3 regions of the Streptomyces sp. NBC_01381 genome follow, and region 1 is predicted to be linked to each of the others. Evidence: riboswitches for the same ligand, from Rfam matches in the RefSeq annotation. Region 1 holds a riboswitch; each other region holds the start of a gene.

Evidence for each region. A riboswitch is a leader RNA that binds a small molecule or an ion and turns the genes downstream of it on or off. The one in region 1 is predicted to bind cyclic di-AMP.
Region 2: it holds a riboswitch for cyclic di-AMP, as region 1 does, so the genes downstream of both, OG453_RS28240 (M23 family metallopeptidase) here and OG453_RS43410 (LysM peptidoglycan-binding domain-containing protein) in region 1, are expected to answer to the same signal.
Region 3: it holds a riboswitch for cyclic di-AMP, as region 1 does, so the genes downstream of both, OG453_RS40620 (C40 family peptidase) here and OG453_RS43410 (LysM peptidoglycan-binding domain-containing protein) in region 1, are expected to answer to the same signal.

Annotation. Positions count from the first base shown of each region.
Region 1 covers NZ_JAPEPI010000004.1:448,078-458,192, forward strand. The annotation lists gene OG453_RS43405 (DUF3500 domain-containing protein) at 1-561, shown strand, start outside; gene OG453_RS43410 (LysM peptidoglycan-binding domain-containing protein) at 670-1,431, opposite strand; cyclic di-AMP (ydaO/yuaA leader) riboswitch at 1,436-1,630, opposite strand; gene OG453_RS43415 (hypothetical protein) at 2,086-2,439, shown strand; gene OG453_RS43420 (S8 family serine peptidase) at 2,546-4,258, shown strand; gene OG453_RS43425 (hypothetical protein) at 4,301-4,555, shown strand; gene OG453_RS43430 (hypothetical protein) at 4,571-4,933, shown strand; gene OG453_RS43435 (MFS transporter) at 4,942-6,219, opposite strand; gene OG453_RS43440 (hypothetical protein) at 6,366-6,932, shown strand; gene OG453_RS43445 (DUF4232 domain-containing protein) at 7,101-7,820, shown strand; gene OG453_RS43450 (PP2C family protein-serine/threonine phosphatase) at 7,991-8,815, shown strand; gene OG453_RS43455 (MASE1 domain-containing protein) at 8,942-9,982, shown strand.
Region 2 covers NZ_JAPEPI010000002.1:1,450,258-1,460,372, forward strand. The annotation lists gene OG453_RS28230 (pitrilysin family protein) at 1-1,051, shown strand, start outside; gene OG453_RS28235 (pitrilysin family protein) at 1,048-2,433, shown strand; cyclic di-AMP (ydaO/yuaA leader) riboswitch at 2,650-2,812, shown strand; gene OG453_RS28240 (M23 family metallopeptidase) at 2,825-3,625, shown strand; gene OG453_RS28245 (GntR family transcriptional regulator) at 3,808-4,512, shown strand; gene OG453_RS28250 (HPr family phosphocarrier protein) at 4,708-4,989, opposite strand; gene OG453_RS28255 (bifunctional GNAT family N-acetyltransferase/acetate--CoA ligase family protein) at 5,106-7,964, shown strand; gene OG453_RS28260 (DUF5998 family protein) at 8,007-8,603, shown strand; gene OG453_RS28265 (alkaline phosphatase family protein) at 8,603-9,796, shown strand; gene OG453_RS28270 (thymidine kinase) at 9,849-10,115, shown strand, end outside.
Region 3 covers NZ_JAPEPI010000003.1:509,607-519,721, forward strand. The annotation lists gene OG453_RS40595 (dihydrofolate reductase family protein) at 1-447, shown strand, start outside; gene OG453_RS40600 (hypothetical protein) at 472-1,179, opposite strand; gene OG453_RS40605 (DinB family protein) at 1,303-1,896, opposite strand; gene OG453_RS40610 (ATP-dependent Clp protease proteolytic subunit) at 2,036-2,692, shown strand; gene OG453_RS40615 (hypothetical protein) at 2,700-3,008, shown strand; cyclic di-AMP (ydaO/yuaA leader) riboswitch at 3,374-3,540, shown strand; gene OG453_RS40620 (C40 family peptidase) at 3,544-4,017, shown strand; gene OG453_RS40625 (DUF6328 family protein) at 4,114-4,647, shown strand; gene OG453_RS40630 (LysE family translocator) at 4,625-5,251, opposite strand; gene OG453_RS40635 (LysR family transcriptional regulator) at 5,370-6,281, shown strand; gene OG453_RS40640 (ATP-binding protein) at 6,270-6,731, opposite strand; gene OG453_RS40645 (helix-turn-helix transcriptional regulator) at 7,002-7,862, shown strand; gene OG453_RS40650 (DUF397 domain-containing protein) at 7,872-8,096, shown strand; gene OG453_RS40655 (8-amino-7-oxononanoate synthase) at 8,115-9,257, opposite strand; gene bioB (biotin synthase BioB) at 9,449-10,115, shown strand, end outside.

The DNA.
Region 1 (10,115 bases):
ATCACGGCGGCCGGGATGCGGGTGACGCCACACTTCATCGGTGCGGAGCCGGCGCGCATCACACACGGTCCGCAGGCCGGCCGCAGGCTGCTGGGGCCGGAGGAGGATCTGGCCCGGGAGCTGGTCACGGACCTAGATGTCGGCCGACGGGCAGAGGCGGTCTTCGCCGCCGCGCCTCCGGACGACATCTTGACCCGCGCCGACCCCTTCGCCGATCCAGACCTGCTGCCGACCGGCCTCCCGTACGGCGACATGACGCCCGGTCAGCAGCGGCTGCTTCAGCGTCTGGTGCGCCGCTACCTCGACCGCGCGCCCACGGCGTACGCGCAGGAGTGCTGGTCCGACGCCGTGGCGCGTGGACTGGACGCCCTCTCGTTCGCCTGGGCCGGTGGCCGCGCACCGGGGGACCGGCACTATTACTGCGTTCGGGCCCCGGACTTCCTCATCGAGTACGACAACACCCAGGACGGCGGCAACCACGCCCACTCGGTCTGGCGGCACGTCCGCCACGACTGGGGCGCCGACCTTCTCCGCGCGCACTACACGGAACAGCACGGGTGACTGAGCACTCGGCGCGGCCTGGACCAGGCACCTGGTCCGGCCTCGGACAGGCCTGAGCCCCGGACACATGGCGCGCCGGGGCTCACAGCGGACGAGACGGGGTGCGGTCTAGTACGGGCCGTTCACGTTGTCGATCGAGCCGTACCGGTTGGCCGCGTAATTGCAGGCGGCGGTGATGTTGGCGACGGGGTCGTAGCTGTCCGTCGACGTGCCGGGCACGTGGTAGGCCTCGAACGTGGGGGCGATGACCTGCAGGAGCCCCTTGGACGGGGTTCCGGCGACAGCGTTGGAGTCCCAGTTGTTGATGGCCAGCGGGTTGCCGGAGGACTCGCGCATGATGTTGCGGTGGATGCCCTCGTAGGTGCCCGGGATGCCCTGCTGGGCCATGATGTCGAGCGACTCCTTGATCCAGCCGTCGAGGTCGTTGGTGTACGACTTCTTCGCCTGGGCGGCGGCGGGCTCGGCGGACGTGCTCTTGCGCTCGGAGCGGTCCGCCCGCTCGGCGGACGCCCTGGAGGCGGCCGACTTCTCCGCGGGCTCGGCGGAGGCCTTCTTGCCGAGGGTGAGCTTGAGGCCGGGGTGGATCAGCCGCGGGTCGTCGCCGAGGGCGCTGCGGTTGTCCTTGTACAGCTGCTTCCAGCCGCCGCTCAGGGAGTGCTCGCGGGCGATCTTGGAGAGGGAGTCGCCCGCGACGACGACGTAGGTCTTCGCGGCGGCGGCGGGCTTGGCGGCCGGGGCGGCCTGCGCCGCGCCTGCGGAGGTCGCGCCGAGCACCGGGAGTACGAGGACGGCCCCGCCCGTGCCTGCGGCGGCGATGCCCCGGGTGAGCGGGCTGGACTTGGGACGGCGGTGCTTGCCCTTTGCAGGCATGGCGAATTCCTCTCCGTCGCCTACGAGGTGAGCTGTCGGGTTCGGACGGGAGATGTCCGGTCGCACCGGGAATGCGACTTCACCCCGAGCCGATCCGGAATGCGGATCAGCGGCTTACCTGGGTCCCCCGCTCCTGCCGTGCGTATGTGAGTGGGTGGAAGAGTTGCCGGACGGCGGCAGGATTCGGCGTTCCATCCGGATTGACGGTGACGTTAGGCGAGAAAGCCCGGACGGAACAAGACACGAATTCGCATAGGGAATGTCTGAGGTCCGCCCTTGGCGACCAGAATGCCCGGCCCCCTTTGATCGAAAAGCCCAACTTTCTTTGCGCAGAACGGAAGTGCGCTCGGCGGCTCTCGAAACCCACGGCCGCCGGTGTGACTCATTTCACCGAATTGGGCGCAGGTCGATTTACGGCTTGGCGGCGTATCAGAGCGCGCAATTTGGCGCGACTATCCCGCAATGGTGACAGAATTTCCTTCACGCCATAAACAAGTTAAATGTGCAACTTTAGCCGTAAATCTGGACATAGCGCTGAGGCTGATCGCCCTCTCAAAGCGGGCATTTCGCCGCCAGTGCCATCCCGGTGGCCCCGGACGCGGTGACGCCATGGCGACGATCCGGTGACGGCCCCTCACTAGAGTCGGCGGGCCGGTGACCGCGAGCGCGCCGCTCGGACGCGGCACCGGACGCGTCCGGCAGGAGGGGGAGGGCCGACCTGTGGCCGACGCCGCCGAAGTCATCGTCCTGCTCCGTGTTCAACTCCGTACGCCGCCGCCTCCCGCGACGGCAGCCACCGCGGATGTCCTGGACGTCCGGAACCTTCTGGAGCGGCGATTCGGCGTCACGGCGGAGCCATTGCACCCCGGTGCCGACGACCCGGCCCTCATCGGATGGCAACGGGTCGCCGTCCCCGCCGACAGGGACGCCGAGGCCGTCGCCACGGCCCTGCGCGACCACCCGGCAGTCGAGGCCGCCTACGTGAAACCACTGGCGGACCTTCCGTAACGTGGTGAAGGAGTCAGCTGTGCCACAGCGATCAGGTGCGGGGAACAGCCGGGGGAACAACCGCCCGGCTCCAGGACCAGAACCACTCTTCGGACGCCCTGAGCTGGTGTGCATCACGCGCGCCGACGCCGGGGTACGCATCACCCCGACCGGCGCGACCGCCGCCGCCGACATCTCCGTCAGCGGTCTCGACGCCGTGGCGGCCCAGGAGGACGTCACCTTCAGCCCGCTGTTCGGCGCGGACCAGGAGAGGCTGCGCGCCCAGGCGGGTGCCCCCTCGGAAGGCGCCGGTGCCGACGACGCCACGCTGGAGATCCTCGACCGGATGGGGCTCTTCTTCCATGTCGACGCTCCCACCGACCAGTTGGACGCGCTGGCCGAGCGGCTCCGCGCGTCGGACGCCGTGGAGGGCGCCTACGTCAAGCCCGCAGCCGCCCTCGCCGTCCCCGAGGTCGTACCGAAGAAGGAGAAGGAGAGCGAGGAGACCGAACTCCCGCCGCTCAACGACATGCAGCCGACGGGCGCCGACGCACCGCCCGTCTCCCCGGACTTCACCGCCCGACAGGGCTATCTCGACGCGGCTCCGGGCGGCGTCGACGCCCGCTACGCGTGGACCCTGCCCGGCGGGCGCGGCGCCGGCGTCCGCGTGATCGACTGCGAGTGGGGCTGGCGCTTCACCCATGAGGACCTGCGCCTGAACCAGGGCGGCATCGTCTCCGGCACCGGGAGCACGGACACCGATCACGGCACCGCGGTGCTCGGCGAGATCGGCGGCGACGTCAACGCGTTCGGGATCACCGGGATCGCGCCGGACACGGTCACCAGCGCGTCCGCCTTCTCCATCCCCACGGCCACGGCGATCCGGAACGCCGCCGACCGCCTCGGCCCCGGCGACATCATCCTGCTGGAGATCCACCGCGCCGGTCCGCACGCGACAGGCGTCGGCCAGGTCGGGTACATCGCCGTCGAGTGGTGGCCGGACGACTACCTGGCCATCCGATACGCCGTCAACAAGGGCATCACCGTGGTCGAGGCCGCGGGCAACGGCGCGGAGGACCTGGACCACGCCGACTACGACACCCCGAGGGCGGGCTTCCCCTCCTGGTGGCGCAACCCCTTCCGGCGCACCGCGCTGGACGCCGGCGCTGTGATCGTGGGTGCCGGGGCGCCGCCGCCCGGCACCCACGGCCGCCAGCACGGCCCGGACCGGTCCCGCCTCGACTTCTCCAACTACGGCGCCTGCGTGGACGCACAGGGCTGGGGACGCGAGGTGACCACGACCGGCTACGGCGACCTCCAGGCTGGCGACAACCAGGACTTCTGGTACACGGACCGGTTCAGCGGTACGTCCAGTGCCTCGCCGATCGTCGTGGGCGCGCTGGCCGGCACCCAGGGCGTCCTGCGGGCGAACGGCCGTATCCCGTTGTCGCCCTCTCGGGCCCGGCAGCTGCTGCGTTCCACCGGCTCACCGCAGCAGGACGCGCCGGGACGCCCGGCGACCCAGCGCATCGGCAGGCGTCCCGACCTGCGCCAGCTCATCCCGGCGGCCCTCCAGACGAGCAGCTGGGTCGGCGTCCAGTTCCGGGGCACCCTCGCCGGGAACCGCACCGGCCGCTGGTTCACCTTCAACTGGCCCGCCCACTGGCATGTGGTGTGGACGGTCGTCCCGACCAGCGTCCGCACCGGCGCCCCGCAGATCGGCTGGAAGGTCCGGGTCGAGCGGGCCAACGACACGTACGCGACGTACTGGATCGACGTGACCAACCTGGTGGCCGACTCGGTCGAGTTCGAGGCCCGGTTCGCGGTTCTCGGATGGTGACGCGCGGTTCTCCCGGTTCTCGGATGTGAGAGGAAAACGACGATGCGAGTAGGCACACAGTTCACCGGAACACTCAACCCCGGCCAGACCGGGCGCTGGTTCACCTTCAACTGGCCGCAGGGCTGGCACGTCATCTGGTACTTCATGCCGACGACACCGCAGACGGGCAGCCCGCAGATCGAGTGGGAGACCGAGGTCGAACGGGCCACGGCCACGACGGTCACGTACTGGCTGACGGTGAAGAACGTCGGCAGCACCCAGATGAACTTCGAAGGCCGGTACGCGGTCCTCAACTAGGCGAGGGGAACGGCCATGAAGGTGCACATCACGGTCACGGAGGACGCGGGCGCGGCCCCGGCGGCCGGGCCCGAGCGGCAGCTCTCCGTAGCACGGGAGGCCGCCGCCAACGCAGGGCCCGCCGCCGCGGCGGGGACTGAACAGGCCATGCCGATCGACTTCTTCACCACCACCGAACAAGCGCAATCGATACGTCCGTCGATACGTCCGTCAGGCTCCGTCATGGACGGCGGCGAAGCCCCGGCCTGGCTCGCCGAACTCGTCCGGCTCGCCGACGCCGGCGAGGTGGCCCGCCCTGGTGAGGAGTCGCAGGAGGCCCGGCAATCCTCGGCGGGCCTGACGATGGACGCCGGCAGCGCGGGGCCGGCTCCGGGCTGAGCGAGCGGCTATACGCGCGCCTCGTCCGGTTCTCCGCTGGGTCCCGCAGCTGCGGGACCCAGTCGGGATCGGGTTCGCGTACCCCAGCGTTCAAGCGATGGGCCAACGGCGCCCACAGCGGCGAAGAACGCACCGAGGAGCAGCCAGCCGATGGTGCCCATGCCGAGCACGACGGTGGTGAGGATGGCAGGGGCGAGCGCCTGGCCCGCGCTGAAGCCAAGCCCGAGAAGCCCTTGGTACTGGCCTTGGGCATGGTCTGGTGCCAGGCCGAAGCCGAGGGCGAAGCCGGCCGAGGACTCCCATATCTCCCCGAGGCTGTGGACGAAGATCGCTGCGACCACGAGGCCGGCAGCCGCCCACACGGGAGCGTGCGCGGCCAGGGCCATCATCGGACAGCTGACAAGGAAGAGCAGTCCTGCCGTGCGGAACGCCTTGCCGCCATCGCGAGGCGTTTCGATGCGGGATCCGATTCTGGTCTGCAGGAGGACGCAGACTCCGGAATTGATCGCGGCTACCGCGGCCACGGTCCAGCGCGGTGCGTCCGTGTGCTCTGAAATCCAAATCGGCAGAAGCAGCGACACCACCGGGTACTGCAGCCCCATCGCACCATAGAGGGCTGCGAAGGTCACGAACGGACGGTCGGTGAGAGCGATCCAGCGGCGCTGCTGCAACGGCGGCGCCAATGCCCTGTAGTTGGGGAGCAAGAACAGGAGCAGGGCGCACAGCGCAAAGCTGGCCGCATTGCCGAGAATCAGTACGAGGTAGGCAGTGCGAGTATGCGCGGCAACCGCAAATCCAGCACCCACGGTCCCCAGAACGACGCCCAAATTGACGTAAGTTCGGAGCTTTGCCCTGAACAGCGCCGGGCGGTCAGTGCCGACCCGGACCACGAGGGCTCCCCAGGCCGCGCCGCCGGCGGCTGCGGCAAGCTGGTCAATGGTGGCGATGACCGTGAGGGCGGCCCAGCTCTCGACAAGCACAAGAGCGGACATCGCCACTGCTTGAACCATCAGAGCGACCATCATGATCGTGCGCGGCCCACGTCGATCGGCCAGGTGACCTCCCGGTATCCCCGCGAGCAGCCCGATCAAGCCGGCGACGGTGAGGGCGACACCCACCTGCACCGCCGGCAGATCCACGACCAACGTGAAGTAGAGGGCCGACGCAGTGTTGAAGAGCCCATTGCCGACGCGATTCACGAAGCTGGCCAGGATCAGTACACGCTCCGACCTGCTGTCCCCCGCTATGCGCTGCGCTATTCGGCCGGGCGATCTCCCCTTGATCATGGCCGCAGGCTAACAGCGGCCGCACACACCGTCAGTGGCGCGAAGTTGAACCGGCTGCTGTCCTGCCTGAACCGAACTCGGGAACCGTTTCCCCAGATCTTGCGTGACGTCTTTGACGTGTTGTCGGCTGGTGATGAGGGGATCGAATGAGAGCGCGGACGATGGCGAGCGTGGCGGTATCGGCCTGTGTGGTGCTGGTGGCGTGCGCGTGCGGTCCTGACAAAGCGAAGGAGGACACGGACGCGAAGTCTTCGCAGCCGTCCACGTCCACGTCCCCACCGGCCGAAGAGCAGTCGGCCACGCCGTCCGCCTCCGCTCGGACCGAGAAGCCGTCGGCAGAGCCGACCGGCGACCAGCCCGCGCCCAGGACGAAGGCGGGCGCGATCAAGCGGTACGAGCAGTACCTCCACGCGCTGGGCCGTGAGGACATCGACACGGTCTGCGAAGTGGCCCGGCCCGCCGCGAAGAAGGCAGAGGACCAAGGTCTTGGCCCGTGCACGTCGACGTACGCCACCGTGTTCCAGATGATCTCGCCCGCGCAGAAGAAGGCCCTGAAGACGGCGACGGTCGACCCGCAGCGCGTCGCCGTGCGCACGCCCGTCAAGATCGAAATGCCGGTCGAATCAGTCAGGGCTTCGGTCACCTTCTCCGAGAGCGACCTCGGCAGTTACACCCTGGAGTACCTCAAGAACGACTGGTACATCACCGAGTGAACCCGACGCACCGTACGCGTAGCCGCCCGACCGGCTCCGCCCTCTGTGCCTGCTCACGCGTCCGTTAGGCGGATGTTAGTGGGGTGGGAGCTCGGCGTTAGTGGCCCCGATCAGAGTGGGTGTTGTTCCAAGGAGCGAACAACACCCACTACCTACGGGGGATCTGCCATGCGTTCCAACACCACTGTCCGTGCTACTCGTCGCCGCACTCTGCGTGTTGCCGCCGCGGCCCTGGGCGTGGCCGCGGGTCTCTCCCTCACGGCCTGCAACGGCGATGACGTCACGGGGCAGGGCGACCCGTCGTCGGCGTCCAGTGAGTCTTCCTCAAGCGGCGGTTCGGGTACGGGCGGCTCGGATCAGGGCGGTTCGGGCTCGGGCGGTTCGGATCAGGGCGGCGGCAAGGACTCCTCCGGGAGTTCCGGCGGGCAGGGCACGGCCGCCGGGACCGGCTCCAACGAGAACGGCAAGACCGGCAAGTGCCGCACCGACGAGCTGGACATCACGGCGATGGACAGCACCATCGGCGGCGACACCGAGGGCACCGTCGCCGTGACTCTGGAGAACGGCGGCGGCCGGGACTGCGCGCTGTCCGGGTTCGCGGGTGTCGACCTGAAGACCAGTGAGGGGGCGCTGTCCGCGCAGCGCAGTGGTCAGCCGGCCGAGCGGATGATCCTCAAGGACGGGGAATCGGTGTCCTTCGGCATCAACTACCCGATGAACGACTCGGGCGGTTCCGGTGTCAGCGTCACGGGTCTTGTGGTGACCCCGCCGGGCGAGACGAAGTCGGTCTCCCTGGAGTGGCCGGGCGCAAAGACGTTGCCCGTCACCGACGGCTCCGGCTCCCCGGTGAAGGTCGGCCCGATCGGAAGCGCCGGCCAGGGCGGCTGACCCCCACAACCATCGCGATCCTCAGGGGCTGATCTCCTACGCCCGACGGCGACAGGGTGCGACCGCCGTCATCTCCGGGCAGAGTTGAACGCGAGGTCATGCCAATGACGCACGTGGTGAAAGACAGCTGAACTGACGCGAGGTGCTCTCGCGGAACCGGGGCGCGATCAATGTTCCGTACGCAGGCGGCCGAAGACGGTGACGAGCTGCTCGCCAGGCTCGCGGCGTTGACCTCCCGGGCCCGGGAACTCGCGGAGATGCAGCGCTCCCGGGTCGAGCTGGCAGTGGCCCTGCAGCGCGGCATGCTGCCGCACGACCTTCCGCACCCTCCCGGCGTCCGGCTGGCCGTGGGCTACATGCCCGCCAATCACGGCCTCAACGTCGGGGGAGACTGGTACGACGCCTTCACCATGCCCGACGGCCGTATCGGCCTGTCCATCGGAGACGTGCAGGGGCACAACATCAAGGCCGCCGCGTTCATGGGGCAGGTCCGGGTGGGCCTGCGTGCGCTGGCCTCGGTCACGGGAGACCCTGGGGAACTGCTCGCGCGTACCAACGATCTCCTGGTTTCCCTGGGCGAGGACCTCTTCGCCACATGTACGTTTCTCCGGCTCGATCCGGCCACCGGCGTCCTGGAGTGCGCTCGGGCCGGCCACATTCCCCACATCTGGGCCACGGCCGACGGCCGGTCCGGTGTCGACGAAGGAGAATGCGGTCCCCCGCTCGGCGTACTCGAAGGCGCCGAGTATCCCGTGGTGTGCCACCGGCTCACCACGGGTGGCGTCGTCGTGCTGCTGACCGACGGGGTGGTCGAGGGGCCGACACTGAGCCTCGACGAAGGCCTGCACCGGGTGATGCGGCTCGCCGAGATCACTGCCGCTGCCGGACTGGGCATCAACGCTCTCGCAGGCGGTGTGATGCGGCTGGCGGACACGGTGGGCCATGAGGACGATGCCGCCGTCCTCATCATCGGCCACGACGACAGCGACCTGTAGACCTGCCCACCGCGCACCAGAGGAGACAGACGGGGGGAGGGGGGATGAGCGCCCCCTGAAGACTGCGGACGAGCCCGGACACCGACACGGGCGCTCGCATGGCCGAAATGGTCCGCTCGGTGTCTGATGGCTGCTGTGTTGCTGACCCGGCGGTTCCGGCTGTCCTTGGAGGTAGTCCTCAAGACAGCGGCCGTTGCCGCCTGCTATTACGTGGCCGGGCGGCTGGGCCTGCTCGGTCGACTCACTGTCGAAGGAGTGATCGTCACCCCCATTTGGCCGCCCACCGGCGTGGCCGTCGCCGCCCTGCTTGTCTACGGCATGTCGGTCTGGCCCGGGATCGCCATCGGGTCCTTCCTCGTCATCGCGTCCCTCACCACCCCTCAGCCCACCACCCTCGTCACCGTGGCGGGAAACACCCTCGCCCCGCTCTGCGCCTATCTGATGCTGCGCGGGGTCGGCTTCCGGGTCGGAATCTCACGTCTGCGGGACGGTCTCGCCCTGGTCTTCCTCGGCGGGCTCGTTGCCATGCTGATCAGTGCCACGGCGGGGGTCGGGCTGCAGGTGGTCACCGGCGGACTGGCGACGGGGCAGTTCTGGTCCGTGTGGCTGGCGTGGTGGGTGGGCGACGCGATGGGCGTCCTGCTCGTCACTCCGCTCCTGCTCGTGCTGGCGGGAGCCACTGGACCACTGCAACTGAGGCGCTGGAAGGAGATGCTGTGCCTCGCCATCGCGGCCGTGATCGTCATACCTCTGGCTGTGCTCGGCGATTTGAGCCTGCTTTTCCTCGTCTTTCCGCTGCTCATCTGGGCGGCGTTGCGCTTCCAGCTGGCCGGGAGCATGGTGTGCGCGCTGTTCGCGTCCGTGCTCACCACCTTCGAGGCGAATACGCAGCAAGGCGCCTTCCTCCACCTGTCGGCCATCGAGGTCATGACCAAACTTCAGGCATTCAACGGTGCCACTGCGCTGACGGCGCTCCTGCTGTCCGCCATGGCGGCCGAACAGCGCGCCACCCGCCGATCGGTAGAGAGCGCCTGTAAGGAACTCGCCGAGGTACTGGAGCACCTAGCCGCGGGAGAATCCCCACCCGAACAGCCCGCCAGGCACGCCGCCGGCCTCCACACCGACGACACGGCGCCGGGGACGGGGAGCTACCGGGACGTGCGTTGACCGCGTTGATGACTCAGGCAGACGCGGCTCGCAGAGTCCGGCCGCCCGCATCCACCCCGAGGCCCACATCAATCATCCGGAAGTACGCACCTGGCGCCCCCGCTGATCCTGTCTGCGAGCCATAGTCGCGCTC
Region 2 (10,115 bases), on a different contig from region 1:
CTTCGAGACGATGCCCACGCACCAGCTCGAGCTGGCCCTGTGGCTGGAAGCCGACCGGATGGGCTCCCTGCTCACCACGCTCGACGACGAGTCGATGGAGAATCAGCGGGACGTCGTCAAGAACGAGCGCCGCCAGCGCTACGACAACGTCCCGTACGGCACGGCCTTCGAGAAGCTGACCGCTCTCTCGTACCCCGAGGGCCACCCGTACCACCACACCCCGATCGGCTCCATGGCCGACCTGGACGCGGCGACGCTGGAGGACGCGCGGAACTTCTTCCGTACGTACTACGCGCCCAACAACGCGGTCCTCTCCGTGGTCGGCGACATCGACCCGGAGCAGACGCTCGCCTGGGTCGAGAAGTACTTCGGGTCCATCCCCTCGCACGACGGCAAGCAGCCGCCCCGCGACGGCGCGCTGCCCGACACCATCGGCAAGGAGCTGCGCGAGGTCGTCGAGGAAGAGGTCCCGGCCCGCGCCCTGATGGCCGCCTACCGCCTCCCGGAGGACGGCACGCGCGCGTGCGACGCGGCCGACCTGGCGCTCACGGTCCTCGGCAGCGGCGAGTCGTCCCGGCTCTACAACCGGCTCGTACGCCGCGACCGCACGGCCGTGGCAGCCGGGTTCGGCCTGCTGCGCCTCGCCGGTGCCCCCTCGCTGGGCTGGCTGGACGTGAAGACGTCCGGCGATGTCGAGGTCCCCGTCATCGAGGCGGCCGTCGACGAGGAGCTCGCCCGCTTCGCGGAGGAGGGCCCCACCGCCGAGGAGATGGAGCGCGCCCAGGCGCAGCTGGAGCGCGAGTGGCTCGACCGGCTCGGCACGGTCGCGGGACGCGCGGACGAACTGTGCCGGTACGCCGTCCTGTTCGGCGACCCGCAGCTCGCCCTGACCGCCGTGCAGCGGGTCCTCGACGTGACCGCTGAGGAGGTCCAGGCGGCCGCCGCGGCCCGCCTGCGCCCGGACAACCGCGCGGTGCTCGTGTACGAGCCCATCGCGGCACCTGAAGCCGCCGAAGCCACCGACGAGGACGAAGAGGAGGCGGCGCAGTGACCGAGGCCGCGACGATGCAGTTCCACCCGCAGCCCCAGGCGGGCACCGCACGGCCGTGGGCCTTCCCCGCGCCCGAGCGCTCGGCCCTGGACAACGGCCTCACGGTGCTGCGCTGCCACCGCCCCGGCCAGCAGGTCGTCGCCGTGGAGATCCACCTGGAGGCGCCGCTCGACGCCGAGCCCGCGGGCCTCGACGGTGTCGCCACGATCATGGCGAGGGCCTTCAACGAAGGCACCGACAAGCACTCCGCCGAGGAGTTCGCCGCCGAACTCGACCGCTGCGGCGCCTCGTTGGACGCGCACGCCGACCACCCCGGTGTGCGGGTGTCCCTCGAAGTCCCGGTCTCCCGGCTCCCGAAGGCGCTCGGCCTGGTCGCCGACGCCCTGCGGGCCCCCGCCTTCGCGGACAGCGAGGTCGAGCGCCTCGTGAGCAACCGCCTGGACGAGATCCCGCACGAGAGCGCCAACCCGGCGCGCCGCGCTGCCAAGGAGCTCTCCAAGCAGCTCTTCCCGGCGACCTCGCGGATGTCGCGCCCCCGCCAGGGCACCGAGGAGACGGTCGCGGCCATCGACTCGGCGGCCGTGCGCGCCTTCTACGAGAAGCATGTCCGTCCCGCCACGGCCACCGCCGTCGTCGTGGGCGACCTGACCGGCACGGACCTTGACGCCGTACTCGCCGACACCCTCGGCGCCTGGACGGGCGGCACGGCCGAGCCGCGTCCGGTGCCCCCGGTGACCGCCGACGACACCGGCCGTGTGGTCATCGTGGACCGCCCCGGAGCCGTCCAGACGCAGCTTCTGATCGGCCGCATCGGCGCGGACCGGCACGACCGCGTCTGGCCCGCCCAGGTGCTCGGCACGTACTGCCTGGGCGGCACCCTCACCTCGCGCCTCGACCGCGTCCTGCGCGAGGAGAAGGGATACACCTACGGCGTACGGGCGTTCGCCCAGGTCCTGCGCTCCGCACCGGACGGCACGGGCGCCGCGATGCTCGCCATCAGCGGCTCCGTGGACACGGAGTCGACGGGCCCGGCTCTCGACGACCTGTGGAAGGTGCTGCGCACCCTGGCCGCCGAAGGCCTCACGGACGCCGAGCGCGATGTCGCCGTACAGAACCTGGTGGGTGTGGCCCCGCTCAAGTTCGAGATGGCGGCGTCCGTCGCGGCGACCCTCGCCGACCAGGTCGAGCAGCACCTGCCGGACGACTTCCAGGCGCAGCTGTACCGGCAGTTGGCCGCGACCGGCACCGTGGAGGCCACCGCCGCCGTCGTGAACGCCTTCCCGGGCGACCGGCTCGTGACGATCCTCGTCGGCGACGCGGCGCAGATCGAGGAGCCCGTCAAGGCCCTCGGCATCGGTGAAGTGAGTGTGGTCACGGGCTGAATGACGGTCACGGGCTGAGGGACAGTCAGGACATATCGGGACCCCAGTGGCGGGAATTGGCTGCTGGGGTCCTCATATGTCCGAATTGCTATGGAGGTTACGTGTCTGACCTGTGGCGTGCGCTACAAAACCTCTGATCCGTTTGGCGATGGAAAGACGCCCCGCTTAGCGTCTGGTCCGGCTGTTCGTCATGCAGTACGCCGCGTCCGCGGCACCGGACAGTCATCGCCGAGTCCCCGTACGGCGCGAGCCAGGGGAGCCGGGGACCCACATGTCCCCTGGGGTGAATCGGGCACCTTGCCGCGAGGCGAGGAACCCGTAGGAGACCTTCCTGCTCCGAACCCGTCAGCTAACCCGGTAGGCGAGAAGGAAGGAAAGGATCAGCCGCTTCATGGCGTTCACCCGTGCCACCGGGAAGCACCGTCGCCCGAGCCGCCTCACGCGTACCACCGCGAACGTGGCGGGCGTCGCCGCCCTCACCACCACCGGTGTCATCGGAGGCCTCGCCGCTCCGGCGCTCGCCGCCGATGAGGCCGCCGTCGAGAAGACGGGCCTGACCCAGGCGATCTCCGTCGGCGACTCGCTCGCCGCCAGCATCGACGCCCAGGCTGCCGCCCAGCAGCAGGCCGCCGACGACGCCGCTGCCGCCAAGAAGGCCGAAGAGGCCGCCAAGAAGAAGGCCGCCGAGGCCAAGCGCAAGGCCGAGGCCGAGGCGAAGGCGAAGGCCAAGAAGGAGCGCGAGGCCAAGGAGCGCGCCGCCCGCGAGGCCGAGCGCAAGCGCCTCAACAGCTACGTCTCCCCGATCACCGGCTCGTCCATCTCCACGGGCTACCAGACCGGCGGCGCCATGTGGTCCTCCGGCAGCCACTCCGGCGTCGACTTCCACGCCGCGTCCGGCACCACGGTCCACGCGGTCGGCTCCGGCACCGTCGTCGAGGCCGGCTGGGGCGGTGCCTACGGCAACAACGTGGTCATCCAGATGAACGACGGCACGTACACGCAGTACGGCCACATGTCGTCCCTCAGCGTCACCGTCGGCCAGGCGGTCACCCCGGGCCAGCAGATAGGCCTCTCCGGCTCCACCGGCAACTCGACCGGCCCGCACCTCCACTTCGAGGCCCGCACCGGTCCGGACTACGGCTCGGACATCGACCCGGTCGCCTACCTCCGGTCGCACGGCGTCAACGTCTGATCTGATTCATCGAAAGCCCCGGCTCATAGAGAGCCGGGGCTTTCGTCGTTCCAGGCTCGCCTTTGGCCAAAAAATATCCATGGATTCCGACCCGCCGTCGGAAATTCACACGCTCTGCAATAGAGTCACTGAATGAGCGTCAATCGACCGCGTTTCGCGGGGATTAAGGCGGAGGTCAGGTCATGCGCATTCCTGCGCACTCGGTATGCACGGCCATCCGGGACGACATCGTCTCCGGTGTCTACGAACGGGGTGGCCGGCTCACCGAGGAACTGCTCGCGCGCCGCTACGGAGTCTCCCGCGTCCCGGTGCGCGAAGCGCTGCGCACCCTGGAGGCCGAGGGGTTCGTCGTCACGCGCAGGCACGCGGGCGCGTGCGTCGCCGAGCCGACCGAGCAGGAGGCGGCCGACCTCCTGGAGATCCGCATGCTCCTCGAACCGCTCGCCGCGGCCCGTGCCGCGCAGCGCCGCACCGAGGCCCATCTGAAGGTCCTGCGCGGCCTCGTCAGGCTCGGCCAGGAGCGTTCGAGGCGCGGTCAGAGCGAGGATCTGCGCTCGCTGGGCGGCTGGTTCCACGAGACGCTCGCCCAGTCGTCCGGCAGCCCCGGCCTCACCGCGCTGCTCACCCAGCTGCGGCACAAGATCGCCTGGATGTATGTCGTCGAGACGCCGGCCGCCCCCGCGGAGTCCTGGGCGGAGCACGCGGCGATCGTCGACGCGGTGGCGCGCGGCGACGCGGAGCGGGCCCGTGCGCTCACCGCGCAGCACACGGAGCGGGCGACGGCCGCGCACCGGCTGCGGTTCGTGCCGCGGGGCGAGCGCGAGCGGGAACGCGATCGCGTGAGGGGTTCGCAACATGTCGTAAACACGGTGAGCCTGCAGAATTAACAGGGGCGCCGTATACAAAGAAGTGCTATTCGACGGGGGATTGCGAGGCGGCTATTTCTGCTGCCCGCATTCGGCGATATCCCCTGCCTTTATTCGGTTGCGTTCGGCGGTGCTCGGGAAGCGGACGCAAATATGCCGAAGGACCCGCCCCCTGTTCCGGGCGGGCCCTTCGGCGTATGCGTGCGACAGTCGCTGTCAGACGGTCTCGGGGAGTTCCTCGAGGCCGTCGGCGACCAGCTTCGCCAGACGGTCGAGGGCGGCGTCCGCACCCTCGGCGTCGGAGGCGAGCACGATCTCCTCGTTGCCCTGCGCGCCCAGGCCGAGCACCGCGAGCATGGAGGCGGCGTTGACCGGGTTGCCGCCGACCTTGGCGATCGTCACGGGGACGCCGGCGGCCGTGGCCGCGCGGACGAAGATGGAGGCGGGTCGGGCGTGAAGGCCCTCGGCCCAGCCGACGTTGACGCGGCGCTCAGCCATGTGTTGCTGCCCTTCCAGGTGTCTCACAGTTGTCTAGACCAGTCTCTCATGCCGTCGTGAGTGCTCCGCCGACCGAGGGACCGTGCTCCAACGACCGTACGTCGTACCCTGGCCCCATGCAGACCCCGTCGGACCGGCACGCATACCCCTCCCACTGGGAAGCCGACGTCGTGCTCCGTGACGGGGGAACCGCCCGGATCAGGCCCATCACGGCCGAGGACGCGGACCGCCTGGTCAGCTTCTACGAACAGGTCTCGGACGAGTCGAAGTACTACCGCTTCTTCGCCCCCTACCCCCGGCTGTCCGCCAAGGACGTGCACCGCTTCACCCATCACGACCAGGTGGACCGGGTGGGCCTCGCGGCCACGGTGGGCGGCGAGTTCATCGCCACCGTGCGCTTCGACCGCATCGACGAGCGCGGCATGTCCGCGAGCGCGCCCGCCGACGAGGCGGAGGTCGCCTTCCTCGTGCAGGACGCCCACCAGGGCCGGGGCGTGGCCTCGACTCTCCTCGAACACATCGCGGCCGTCGCCAGGGAGCGCGGCATCCGTCGCTTCGCCGCCGAGGTGCTGCCCGCCAACACCAAGATGATCAAGGTGTTCACGGATGCGGGCTACCAGCAGAAGCGCAGCTTCGAGGACGGTGTCGTACGCCTCGAATTCGACCTGGAGCCGACCGACCGCTCGCTCGCCGTGCAGCGCGCCCGTGAGCAGCGCGCCGAGGCGCGGTCCGTGCAGCGGCTGCTGACACCGGGCTCGGTCGCCGTGATCGGCGTCGGCCGCACACCCGGCGGCGTGGGGCGCAGCGTGCTGCGCAATCTGCGCGACGCGGGCTTCACGGGGCGCCTGTACGCGGTGAACACCGCCTTCGAGGAGGGCACCGAGGTCGACGGGGTGCCCGCGTACCGCTCCGTCCTTGACATCGACGAGCCCGTCGAGCTCGCCGTCGTCACCGTGCCCGCCGAGCGGGTGCCGCAGGCCGTCGCCGACTGCGGTGAGCGCGGGGTGCTCGGCCTCGTCGTGATCTCCGCCGGGTACGCGGAGAGCGGCGCCGAGGGGCGTGAGCGGCAGCGGGGGCTGGTGCGGCAGGCGCGGTCGTACGGCATGCGCATCCTCGGCCCGAACGCCTTCGGGGTCATCAACACGTCCCCGGAGGTGCGGCTCAACGCCTCGCTGGCTCCGCATCCCCCCGAGCGCGGCCGGATCGGCCTGTTCACCCAGTCCGGCGCGATCGGCATCGCCCTGCTGTCCGGGCTGCACCGGCGAGGCGCCGGCCTCGCGACGTTCGTCGGATCCGGGAACCGCGCGGACGTGTCCGGGAACGACGTCCTTCAGTACTGGTACGAGGACCCCGACACCGATGTCGCCCTGATGTACCTCGAATCCATCGGCAACCCGCGCAAGTTCACCCGCCTCGCGCGCCGCGCCGCGACCGCGAAGCCGCTGGTCGTGGTGCAGGGGGCCCGGCACAGCGGGATCGCGCCCACGGGGCACGCGGTGCAGGCGACGCGGCTTCCGCACGCCACGGTGTCGGCGCTGCTGCGGCAGGCGGGCGTGATCCGGGTCGACACCGTCACGGAGATGGTCGACGCGGGGCTGCTGCTCGCGGGGCAGCCGTTGCCCTCCGGGCCGCGGGTCGCCATCCTCGGCAACTCCGAATCCCTCGGACTTCTTACGTACGACGCGTGTGTCGCCGACGGGCTGCGGCCGCTCCCTCCGCGGGATCTCACCACGGGGGCGACCCCGGCGGACTTCCGCGCCGCGCTTGCCGAGGCTTTGTCGGACGAGTCCTGCGATGCCGTGATCGTCACCGCGATTCCCTGGGTGGGGGAGGACGGGGTCACGGGGTCGCCCGAGGGCGAGGAGCTGGCCACTGCGCTGCGCGCTGCGACTGTCGGTTGCCCCGCGAAGCCGGTAGCCGTGGTCCACGTAGAGCTGGGCGGGCTCGCCGAGGCGTTGGCCGCTGCTACGAGGACTCGCCCTGACGCCGCTGTTTCGGCACCCGGCAGCGGCGGTTGTGCCCACCCGTTCCGCCCTGCGGAACGTCTGCCCACAACCGAGACAACCAGGACAAGCGGGGCAACCGAAGCGCCCCCCGCGGAGCAGTACCGCATCCCCGCCTACCCCGCCGCCGAGCGCGCAGTCCGTGCCCTCGCCGAAGCCGTCAAGTACGCGCAGTGGCGGCGCGAGGCCGCCGAGCCGGGGAAAGTGCACGAGTACGACGACATCGACGAGAGTGGGGCCGCCGGCCGCATCGCCGAGCTGCTCGCCAAGGACGAGGACCCGCGCGGTGCCACCCTCGCCCCGGCCGACGCCCATGAACTGCTCGGGCGGTACGGCATCGCCGTACGCGAGGCGCTGCCCGCGCCGGATCCGGACGCGGCCGTGGCCGCCGCCCGCACGCTCGGCTACCCCGTGGCCCTGAAGACCACAGCCCCGCACCTGCGGCACCGCGCCGACCTCGGCGGTGTGCGGCTCGACCTCGCGGACGAGGAGCAACTGCGCCGGGCGTACCGCGAATTGACCGACGCCTTCGGCAGGCCCGCCGAGCTGCGGCCGGTCGTCCAGGGCATGGTGCCGCGCGGAGTGGACACCGTCGTCCGCGCGGTCATCGACCCGGCGGCCGGAGCGGTGCTCTCGTTCGGACTCGCCGGCGCCGCGTCCGAGCTGCTCGGCGACACCGCGCACCGCCTGATCCCGGTCACCGACCGCGACGCGGGCTCCCTGGTCAGATCCATCCGGACCGCCCCGCTCCTGTTCGGCTGGCGCGGCTCGGCGCCCGTGGACACACCGGCCCTGGAGGAGCTCCTGCAGCGGGTGTCCCGGCTCGTGGACGATCACCCCGAAGTGGTCGCCGTCTCCCTGGAGCCCGTGGTCGTCGCCCAGCGAGGCCTCTCCGTGCTCGGCGCGTCCGTCCGGCTCGCACCGCCACCCGTGCGCAGCGACCTCGGCCCGCGCACGCTTCCCGGGTACTGACGCGGCCACTGGGGCACCGTGCGCCCTCCGGCGGGTCGTAGGATGGACGGCATGGCAAAGACCGGTACGACGACCCAGGGGCTGCGCGCGGCGATCGAGCGCAGCGGCTACTACCCGGCCCTCGTGGCCGAGGCGGTGGAGGCCGCGATCGGCGGCGAGCCCATCGGGTCGTACCTGGTCCACCAGGAGACCACGTTCGACGCGAACGAAGTGCGCCGGCATGTGACCGTCCTCGTCCTGACCGGTACGCGCTTCATCGTCAGCCACACGGACGAGCAGGCGGCGGACAGCACGTCCCCGACGCCGTACGCGACGACCTCCACGGAGTCCGTGAAAATCGGCCGGATCTCGTCGGTCGTCGTCAGCCGAGTCGTCGCCAACCCGGAGAAGTACGTGCCGGGGTCGCTGCCCCGTGAGGTCGTTCTCACCATCGGCTGGGGCGCCGTCTCGCGCCTCGATCTTGAGCCCGCCGCGTGCGGCGACCCCAACTGCGAGGCGGACCACGGCTACACGGGCAGCTCGACCGCCGACGACCTGAGCCTGCGGGTCAGCGAGGCCGGTGACGGCCCGGACGCCGTGCGCCAGACCCTGGCCTTCGCCCAGGCCCTGTCCGAGGCGACCGCGGACACCACGCGCTGATGTCCCTGCCCGCCTGGGACGACGTAGAGCCGCTCGCCCTCGACACCGCGCCCCTGCCCGAGTACGGCGCGGGCTCGCTCGCCGATCTGCTGCCCACACTGGTCGCCCACCAGGGAGTGGAGGGCTTCGCACCCGTCATCGGCGAGCTCGCCCCGGCCGACCGGAACTGCGTCTTCCTGATCGACGGCCTCGGCTGGCAGCAGCTCATCGCCCACCCCGAAGAGGCCCCCTTCATGGCCTCGCTCATCAGCTCCTCCCGTGGTGGCACGGGACGCCCGATCACCGCCGGGTTCCCCGCGACCACCGCCACGTCCCTGGCCTCGGTCGGCACGGGCCTGCCGCCCGCCGCGCACGGCCTGCCCGGCTACACCGCCCGCAACCCCGCCACCGGCGAGCTGATGAACCAGCTTCGCTGGTACCCCTGGACGGACCCGCGCAAGTGGCAGCCGTACCCCACGGTGTTCCAGCAGGCCCACGCGGCGGGCGTGCACACCGCCCAGGTCTCGTCGCCCACCTTCGAGAACACCCCGCTCACCAAGATCGCCCTGAGCGGCGGCAGCTTCCGCGGCAGGCTCTCCGGAGAGGACCGCATGGACCTCGCCGCCGAGCAACTGGCCGCCGGTGACCGCTCCTTGGTCTACACGTACTACGCGGAGGTGGACGGCAAGGGCCACCGCTTCGGTGTCGACTCCGACGCCTGGCGCGGCCAGCTCATGTACGTCGACCGCCTGGTCCAGCGCCTGGCCGAGCAACTCCCGCCGCGCAGCGCCCTGTACGTCACCGCCGACCACGGCATGGTCGACATCCCCTTCGACGAGCAGTCCCGCATCGACTTCGACGAGGACTGGGAGCTGCGCGCGGGCGTGGCCCTCCTCGGCGGCGAGGGCCGAGCCCGCCATGTGTACGCGGTGCCGGGCGCCGAGAACGACGTACTGACCGTCTGGCGCGAGGTGCTCGGCGAGCAGTTCTGGGTGGCGAGCCGCGACGAGGCGATCGCGGCGGGCTGGTTCGGCGCGCCCGGCGTCTGTGACGAGCGGGTGTACGGGCGCATCGGCGACGTCATCGCGGCGGCCCACGACGACGTGGCGATCATCGCCACCGAGAGGGAGCCGAAGGAGTCCGCCCTGGTGGGCATGCACGGCTCCATGACCCCCGTCGAGCAGCTCGTCCCGCTGCTCGAAGTACGCTCCTGAACGACCCGCCCCGCCCCAACACTTCGTACGCCTCGAAAGGCCTCAACTCCCCATGCCCGAGCTGGTGTTCTTCTCCGGAACGATGGACTGCGGAAAGAGCACCCTGGCTCTGCAGATCGAGCACAACCGCTCGGCACGCGGCCTGCAGGGGATGATCTTCACTCGTGACGACCGCGCGGGCGAGGGCAAGCTCTCCTCGCGGCTCGGGCTCGTCACGGACGCGGTCGAGGCCGCCGACGACTTCGACTTCTACGCCCATCTGGTCGACCATCTCTCGCAGGGCGGCCGCGCGGACTATGTGATCGCCGACGAGGCGCAG
Region 3 (10,115 bases), on a different contig from region 1:
GCGCTGCTTTTCGGCCGCCGCACCTACCAGAACTTCGCGCGGGACTGGCCGCAGATGACCGACCACCCCTTCGCCGGGATCATGAACGGCCTGCCGAAGTACGTGGCCTCCCACAGCCTGACCGAGGCCGACTGGAACCCGACCACCGTCCTGTCCGGCGACGTCCCCGCCCAGGTCGCCGAGGTGAAGCGGCAGCCCGGCCGGGAGCTGCAGATCCACGGCAGCGCCCGGCTCGCCCAGTCGCTGCTGGCCGCCGGGCTCGTCGACACGCTGCGGCTCGCGATCGCCCCGGTCGTGGTGGGCAGCGGCCGGCGGCTGTTCCCGGACGGCGGCGCGCCGGCCGGTCTGCGGCTCGTCAGCCAGCAGACGACACCGGGCGGCCTGTCGGTGCATGTCTTCGCATCGACCGGACTTCCGGAGTACGGGACCTACGGATCCGAGGCGTAGGTCCGCACACCGCGTCCACCGGGGTCAGGTGCGCGGTTCCTGCGTGAGCCGGGCGACCTGCTTGTCGATCACCACGTCGAGCGGGAACCCGGGATTGCGCTGCGCGTTGCGGTCGCTCATGTTCACGGTGAGGGCGCCCACCCGCACGAAGGTCTGACGGTCGGTCAGCACGGTGTCACCCGGGCCGTCCATGCTCAGGTCGAAGGCGACCGCCTCGTCGCCCAATTCGGGCGCCTTCGCCATGGTGATCCGGGAGTTGAGCTTCTGGTCCGGGGTCGTCCCCACCAACGTCTTGCAGGTCTTGAGCCCCTTCTTGAGCCCTTGGAACTGCTCTGCCGCCCCCTGCCCGGCATACGAGGCCAGCCAGGTCCGGCCGCCCCACTGGTTGTCCTTCCACCAGAAGTCCTGGATCACGGACGTGGACGCGTCGTGCGAGACGAGGGCGTCGAACACGTCCTGGCATCCAGGGCCCGGCACCAGAACCCGCGGATCGTACTTGGCAACGGGACCCTGTACGGGCGCGCTGTCCACCTGCGGCACTTCGCCCTCACGCAGCAGGAGGGACTTCAGCTTCTTGGCCGTCAGCGGCCGGGACGGAGACGGCGACAGCGACGGGGACGCGGACGCGGACGCCGAGTCCTTCGCTTTCGGCTCGTCGGGCGACTCCTTCGGGGCGTCGGTCGAATCCTTCGGCAAGCACCCGGTGGCCACGACGACCATCCCCACGGCCATCGCCGTACCTGCCGCTCTGCGGCACCTCGTCCACATCACCGCTGCCCCCCGTGATCCTCTTCGCCTGCGACGGGCAGACACTACGGCCCCGCGGCAGGTTCGGCCAACGCGCCAACGGGGCTGTCACGCCTGCGGGTCGGCCTCCCGGGCCACCCGTTCCAGGCGTTCGCGATGGTTCTCCCACCACGCCTTGTCGTTGGACGGCATGCTGTCGTTGCCCTCGTTCATGCCCACGGCGCCGTCGATGAGTTCCCGGACGATGTCGGCGTGGCCCGCGTGCCGGTGCGTGTCGGCGATCACGCGCACCACGGCGTGATGGAGCGTCACCTCGTCCCTGCCGCTCGGCCACCACGGCACCTTGCCGATCGTGTCCAGGTCCAGCGCGTCGAGCGTCGCGTCCGCGTGTGCCCATGCCCGGCGGTAGAGCTCCACGATGAACTCACGTGACTCGTCGGCGGCGGCCCACATGTCCGCGTTGCCCTCGGCGCCGTCGTCGAGCCAGGGCAGCGGCTCGCCGGACGGGCGCCCGAACGTGTCGCCGAGATAGCCGAGTTCCACGCCCGCCGTGTGCTTCACCAGGCCCAGCAGGTTGGTGCCGGTCGGCGTCAGCGGGCGGCGGACGTCGTACCCGGAGAGGCCTTCGAGCTTCCACAGCAGGGCGTCGCGGGCGGACTGCAGGTAGCGGCAAAGGTCGGCCTTGGGGTCCGTTGAGGTCATGCGCGCCAGTCTGCCGCTCTCGTGATCTCTGTCCACCGGTTTCACCCGCCGTCACCGACCATCGTTACGTACGTCCTGTACATTTTCTACAGGAGCCACGGGCCGGCGCATCCGGTCCCGGGAAGAGGAGTGACGTGCCATGAACCGACCGTCCGCCCGCTATGTCCTGCCCGAGTTCACCGAGCGCACCAGCTCGGGAAAGCGGACTCTCGATCCGTACTCGAAGCTGCTCGAGGAGCGCATCGTCTTCCTGGGCACCCCGATCGACGACACCTCGGCCAACGACGTGATGGCGCAGTTCATGCACCTCGAATACCTGGCGCCGGACCGCGACATCTCGCTCTACATCAACTCCCCCGGCGGCTCGTTCAGTGCGATGACGGCGATCTACGACACCATCCGGTTCGTCACCTGCGACGTGGAGACGACCTGCCTGGGTCAGGCCGCGTCGGCGGCCGCGGTCCTCCTTGCCGCCGGCACCCACGGAAAGCGCCACGCGCTGCCCGGCGCCCGGGTGTTGATCCATCAGCCCTCGATCAGCGAGCCGATCCAGGGCCAGACATCTGACCTCGCGATTCAGGCGGCCGAGCTGCAGCGCACCCGTGCGCTCCTGGAGGAACTCCTCGTACGGCACACGGGGCAGAGCCCGGAGCGCATCGCGGCGGACATCGAGCGGGACAAGATCCTCAGCGCGCCCGAAGCGCTCGCGTACGGCCTGGTGGACCGGATCATCCCCAGCCGCAAGGATTCGCTCCGCGGCAGCAAGGACTCGCTCCGCACCCCGGACGCGAGGTGAGCCGGTGATGCTGCCGCCCGAACTGCCTCCGCTGCCCGCACTGACCCGCGCCGAGGGCGAGTTGATCGACCGGTACCTCGAAGTGGTCGATCTGCTGGGCCGGATCAACCCCGCCCGCGCGTCCGACACGTACGGCGGACTGCGCGCCGCCCAGGCCCTGGTCGGCAGCGCCACCGCGCTGCGGGACGCGCTGACGTTGATGCACCAGCGGGGCGAGACCGCCGTGCACGCACCGACGTTGGCGCGGGCGCTGCGCGTGCTCGACGGGGAGCGGCGGTCCTGCCGGGTCACCGTCCCGCCCCCTTCGGCGCCCTGATTCCCCATCAAGTCGGCTGCCCGGCAGGGCTGTAGCCGTCCGGGGCCGGTCTCAAACGGACCAGACGGGCTACCCCGTTCGGCGTAGCAGGTCGTCGTCAACGGGGTCGGTCACAGGTGCGTCAGCGGTGTACGCGACGGCCGGAATGACTCCTTCCGGTGCTGGTAGAGCGATCGTCGAGCCCTGCGAAGGGTGCCCTTATCCGGCGTTGTCCACCTGAACGGTTCAGCCGTGAGGAGCCTCACAAAACGCCGTTTCGGCTCGGTTTTCTCGCCGTTGACGGGTCAAGATCCCTTCCGACGACAAGCCCCCGCCACAGCGGCGGGGCGGTCCGGGCGGACGCCGAGTCCTGCCGCCGCCCGGATGCCCGGTCGACATCGGTGCACCGGCAGGAGTGGAGGACCCAGGCACGACGGGTCGGTCCGGAAGGTCCGGACAACGGCCCTTGGGGTGAAGCCGCACACCGCGGCCGGGCAACTTTGTCAGCCCGAATCCGACAGGTCATCCTTCACAGGCGGCTGACGAAGGGTTGCGCATGACCGCGCTGAATCATGTTCCGTCGCTGCTCACCAGGGCCGGTTGCGCATCGGCTCTCACGCTCGCCGTCGTCGGCGGCACCCTCGTGGCTCCAGGGCTCACGACGGAGGCCCAGGCCGCGACACACGGAACGAAGGCCCTGAAGATCGCTGCGTCCAAGAAGGGCTCGCCCTACCGCTACGGCGCCGCGGGGCCCAACCGGTTCGACTGCTCGGGCCTGACGCTCTACTCGTTCAAGCGCGCCGGCAAGAAGCTCCCGCGCACCGCCGCACAGCAGTACAACAAGACCCGGCACGTCTCCGCGTCCAACCGCTCACGCGGCGACCTGGTCTTCTTCCACTCCGGCCGGAACGTCTACCACGTCGGCATCTACGCGGGTAAGGGCCGGATCTGGCACGCCCCGAAGTCGAACACCGTGGTGCGGCTCGAGAAGATCTGGAGCAAGAGCGTCTCGTACGGCAGGGTGCGCTGACCTGCCGCCGGGCGGCGGCGGCCGGCCCTTCGGCCGGCGTCGTCGCCCGGCGCGTCCGCCGCGCTTGGCGCGCGCCGACCCGGATACTCGTGCGGCATGGCCGACGACAATGGCTCCCACGCCGCTCACGACACCCGCAACGAGACGCCGTTCGAGCGCGCGGACCGCAACTTCTCGGAGATCCTCCAGGAGTTGAGGGTCACGCAGACCGGCGTGCAGATCCTCTTCGCCTTCCTGCTGACCCTCGCCTTCACGCCCCGCTTCCGGACCCTGGACGACGTGCAGCGCGCCACCTACGTCACCACGCTGCTGCTCGCCGTCCTTGCGGCGGCCCTGTTCACGGCGCCGGCCGCGGTGCATCGGGCGCTGTTCCAGCAGCGTGCCAAACCGCTGATCGTGCGGGTCTCTTCGCAGCTCGCCAGGGCCGGCATGGCCGTCCTGATGTTCGCCCTCGCCGGATCGGTGCTCCTGGTCGTGGACGTGGCGGTGGGCCGCACCGGCGGGATCATCGCGAGCGCGGGCACGCTGCTCGTGTGCGGGGGCCTGTGGGGCGTGCTCCCCCGCGTACTCCCCCGCCTGGCCCGCCGCACGGCCGCGCGGCAGGACGTCACGCCAGAGCCGCCTCGATGAGCAGCACCAGGCCGAGGACGCTCAGCGCGCCGCCGGTGACACCCTCGATCGCCCGGGCGGTACGCGGCCGGCGCAGCCAGCGGCCGAGCCGGTCCACCAGAAGCGCGACGACCGGGAACCACACCAGGGCGAGCGCCACGATGATGGACGCCAGCAGCAGCGTCCTGGGCATCGCGGGGCTCCCCGCGGGCACGAACTGGGGCAGCACGCTGAGGAACGTGATGGGTGCCTTGGGGTTGAGGGCATTGGTGAGGAACCCCTGCCGCAGGCTGCCGCCCACCGCCTTCTCCTCCTCCCCCGGCGCACCGGCACCCCGCACCGGCCGCGCCACCGACCGCAGGGCGCGGTAGCCCAGGTAGAGCACATAGCCGCCGCCGACGATCTGCAGCGCCCGGAAGAGGGTCGGCACCGCCGCGAGCACCGCCGCGACCCCGGCCACCGCGAGCGCCGTGTGCACCAGGAGCCCGCCCGCGACACCGATCGCGCAGGTGACCCCGGCGCGGCGGGAGGCGATGGCGTTGCGCACCACCACGGCGAAGTCGGCGCCCGGCATGGCGACCATGCCCGCGGCGACTCCGGTGAAGGCGACCAGTTGTGCGTCCATGGCCCCAGCCTGCCGTTCTTCTGCCTTCAGCAGGTATGTGGAATATCCTGTGTCTGCCTTAAGCAGGCGTTTACCCCCACGCCGACGGCCCGCCGCGGCGGGAGACACGGGAGACACCATGTACGACCCGACGCGGCTCGCCGCACTGGTGGCGGTCTCCGAGGCCGGGTCGATCACCCGCGCCGCCGAGCGCCTCGGCTACACCGTGCCCGCCCTCTCCCAGCAGCTGGCCAAGCTGGAGCGGGAGGCGGGCACCCCGCTCCTCGTCCGGCATCACCGCGGGGCGCGGCTGACCGGTGCGGGCGAGCTGCTGCTGGCCCGGGCGCGCCGGGTCCTGGACGAGATGGAGCGGGCGCGGCACGAACTGGCCCAGCTGTCGGGCCTGTCCGGCGGCCGGCTGCGCGTGGGGACCTTCACCACGGCAGGCATCCATCTGGTGCCGCCCGCGCTGACCGCGTTCCGCCGTGCCCATCCGGACATCGAGCTGACGCTGCGGGGCTATGAGCCGCCGCTCGGTGTGGCTGCCGTCGCGGCGGGCGAGGTCGACCTGGCGCTCACGCACACCTATGAGCCGTCGGATCCGGTGCCGTTGCCCGCGTCCGTGAGCGCGGAGCCGGTCCTGGTCGAGGAGTTGGTCCTGGTGACCTCGCCCGGGCACGCGCTGGCGGGCCTCTCGTCGCGGCTGCCGCTCGCCGAGCTCGCCGGGCAGCCGCTGATCAGCATGGCGCCGACGCATCCGCCCCGGCACGGCGTGGAGTCGGCGCTCGCACGGGCCGGGGCGACCCCCTCGGTGCTTGTCGAGACTCCGGGCTACGCGCTGGTGTGCGCGCTGGTCAGCGCCGGTCTCGGCGTCGCCGTCGTACCGGAGATGGTGGCGCGGACGGCGGCCACCCCGGTGGGGGTCCGGCCGCTGGAGCCGGGAAGTCTCCGCCGTACGATCTCGGTCGTCCACCGCACCGACGGTTCGCACCCGGCGGCCGACACCTTCCGGGCCCTGCTCCGTGGGGCGTTCGGGCGCTCAGCGGGTTGAGGACGAGGGCGACGGCACCTCGCCCCGGACCGCCCCCGTCCACGGCAGCGCGATCCAGACGGTCTTGCCGCCTTCGGGGGTGGGGGTGACCGAGAGTCTGCCGCCGCATTCGACGGTCAGCCAGCGGATGATCACCATGCCGCGGCCGTTGTCCTGCTGGACGGCGGCGGGCAGCCGCTTGGGGTAGCGGGGGTGACTGTCGGTGACGCCGATGCGCAGCTGCTCCTCGCGGTCCAGCTCGATGCCCACGGTGAAGGTGGGCGACTGTCCGAGGGTGTGCTGCACGGCGTTGGTGGCCAGTTCGGAGACGATGAGCCGGACCGTGTCGGCCACTTCGGCGTCGCCGGGCAGGCCCCACTCCGTGAGGACGTTCGACACGTACTTCCGGGCCGCGGAGACCGAGGCAGGATCGCTCGGCAGAGTGACGGATGCTTCCTGAAGGTCTGCCATGGCGACGCTGTCCCTTTCCCACCGGGACTGGACTCCGACTCGTAGCGGAAGGCACGAGGACAGTCCCGGAATGGTGCTTCGCGCCAGACTGCCACTACTGGGCCCCTCACGTGTGGCGATCCACCGAGATGTGCATATATCTGTCGCTCAAAGCGGTGAACTCTGCTACGACAGACCGTATTTGGGCGCGAGACCGGCACTTCCTCTACTGTCGCCCGTGAGAGACCGGGGGAGGCCGGAAAATGAGGCTCCGTCGGAAAGGAGACGGACATGCAGCACGGTCCCGCGGTGCGCCGCCGCAAGCTCGGCGCCGAACTGCGTGCGCTGCGCACGCTCGCGGGGCTCACCAGCGGCCAGGCCGCGAGCCGGGTCGGCTGGCACCAGTCGAAGGTGAGCCGGATCGAGACCGGGCGTAGCGGTGTCAAGGCCGCGGACGTACATCTCCTCCTCGACGCGTACGAGGTGAAGGATGCCCAACTCCGCCAGTTGCTGGTGGCGTTGGCGGGCGCCGACGACCGCGGCGGGCGTCACCACTGGTGGCACGCCTACCGCGGGCTGCTGCCACCGGCGTACCGCGATTTCATCAGTCTGGAATCACAGGCCTGCCGCGTCCGCACCCTGGAGACCAATGTCGTGCCCGGTCTGCTCCAGACGCCCGACTACGCGCGAGCGGTGACCCGGGCCGCGCTGGACGGTCTGCCGGACGAGCAGGTGGACGCGCTGGTGGAGGTGCGTCTGGCCCGCCAGGACGTGCTGCGCGCGAGACGGCCGCTGCGACTGAGCGTGATCCTGGACGAATCGGTGCTGCACCGGCAGATCGGCGGGGCGCAGGTGCTCGCGGGGCAACTGAAGCGGATACAGGAGGCGGCACAGCTGCCCCATGTGCGGTTGCAGGTGCTGCCGTTCGCCGCGGGAGAGCACAGGGGACTCCTCGGTTCTTTCGTTATCTTCTCATTTCCGAACATTGCTGATCTGGATGTGGTTGTTCTCGACCATTTGACGAGTAGCCTCTACCTCGAACGGAAAGAAGACCTCCAGGCATACACGGATGCCTTCAACTCCCTTCTAGGACAAGCACTTTCACCCGAGGAATCAACGGATCACATCGCCGGGATAGGTGACGGCGCGTAAGGGGGCACCATGACTGCATTGCCTCGGTACGTATCCGACAGCACGTCTCTGCACGGCGCACGGTGGCAGCGCAGCACCCACAGCAACGGAATGAACAACTGCGTCGAGACAGCCCCGCTGACTTCAGGGCCGAAGTCGGGACTGCTCGCCGTGCGCGACTCCAAGCACACCGCAGGGCCCGCCCTGCTCTTCCCGCACGCCACCTGGGAGGCCTTCGTCCACGGCCTCCGGTGACGGGCGGACCCCCGGTGACTACCGGGGTGCGGTGCGGCTGATCACTCGTACGGCATCGGCAATCTGCGCGCCGGTGAGATCCGCACGGGCGGTCAGCCGCAACCGCGAGATGCCGTCGGGGACCGACGGCGGACGGAAACAGCCGACGGCCAGGCCCGCGCCGCGGCAGCCGGCGGCCCAGCACACGGCGGCCTCCGGCGACGGGGCGCGCACCGAGACGACGGCCGCGTCGGGGCGCACCGACTGCAGACCTTCCGCCGTGAGGCGTTCATGCAGCTCGGCCGCGACCGCGCGGGCCCGCGCCGCCCGCTCGGGCTCGGCGCGCAGCAGCCGCAGGGCGGCCAGCGCGGCACCGACGGCTGCCGGGGCGAGCCCCGTGTCGAAGATGAAGGTGCGGGCCGCGTTGATCAGGTGGTCGATGACCTTGGCGGGGCCGAGCACCGCGCCGCCCTGGCTGCCGAAGGACTTCGACAGGGTGACCGTGGCCACGGTGTGCGGGCTGCCCGCGAGCCCGGCCGCCTGCGGTGCGCCGCGGCCGCCGTCGCCGAGCACGCCGAGGCCATGGGCGTCATCCACGATCAGACCGGCGCCGAACTCACCGGCGGCTGCGGAGAGTTCGGCCAGCGGGGCCGCGTCGCCGTCCACCGAGAAGACCGTGTCCGACACGACGACCGCCGGGCCGCGATGGCCGTCGAGCGTCTTGCGCACCGCGGCGGGATCGGAGTGCGGAACCACCTGGGTCGTGCCGCGCGCGAGGCGGCAGCCGTCGATCAGCGAGGCGTGGTTGCCCCCGTCGGAGACGATCAGCGAGCCGTGCGGGGCGAGCGCCGTGACCGCGGCGAGGTTCGCGGCGTATCCGGAGGACAGCACGAGGGCGGACTCGAAGCCGCAGAACTCGGCGAGTTCGCGCTCAAGGTCCGCGTGCAGCTCGGTGGATCCCGTCACCAGGCGCGATCCGGTCGCCCCGCCGCCCCAGCGGCGCGCCGCGGCCGCCGCGCCCTCGGTGATCTCGGGGTGCCGCGCCAGGCCCAGGTAGTCGTTGCTCGCCAGGTCGAGGAGGCCGGGAGCGTCAGCGGGGCGGGGACGCAGAGTGCGGACAAGGCCGGCCCGTGCGCGCAGGCTCGCCTGCTCGTCGATCCAGTCGAACGGCGAGCTCGCCATGGGATTCCTCCGGGGCATGGTCAGGGGCCGGTTGCGGACAGTGGGGTTGCGGACGGTGCGTTTGTAGACAGTGCACAGACCCTAGCCGTCCGGCCACCAGGCCAGGATGTGGCAATACCCACACCTCAAAGCGTTTCTGTTGTGCGAACTCTCCTTGGAAAGGCAGGCTCTCGTACGTAAGGATCAGCGCCATGGATCTGCTGAACACGCTGGTGGACAAGGGGCTTCGGCGCGAGCTGCCGACCCGTGAAGAGGCGCTGGCCGTGCTGGCCACCTCCGACGACGAGCTGCTCGACGTGGTGTCGGCCGCCGGGAAGGTACGGCGCCAGTGGTTCGGGCGACGGGTGAAGCTCAACTATCTGGTCAATCTCAAGTCGGGCCTGTGCCCCGAGGACTGCTCGTACTGTTCGCAACGCCTCGGCTCCACGGCCGGGATCCTCAAGTACACCTGGCTGAAGCCCGACGAGGCCTCGCAGGCCGCCGCCGCGGGTGTCGCGGGCGGCGCCAAGCGGGTCTGCCTGGTCGCCAGCGGCCGCGGGCCGACGGACCGTGACGTCGACCGGGTCTCGCAGACCATCGAGGCGATCAAGGAGCAGAACGAGGGCATCGAGGTGTGTGCCTGCCTCGGTCTGCTCTCCGCGGGCCAGGCGGACAAACTGCGCACGGCGGGCGCGGACGCGTACAACCACAATCTGAATACGTCCGAGGGCACGTACGGCGAGATCACCACGACCCACACCTACGCCGACCGCGTGGACACGGTGCAGCAGGCGCAGGCCGCGGGCCTGTCCGCCTGCTCGGGTCTGATCGCGGGCATGGGCGAGACGGACGAGGACCTCGTGGACGTGGTCTACGCGC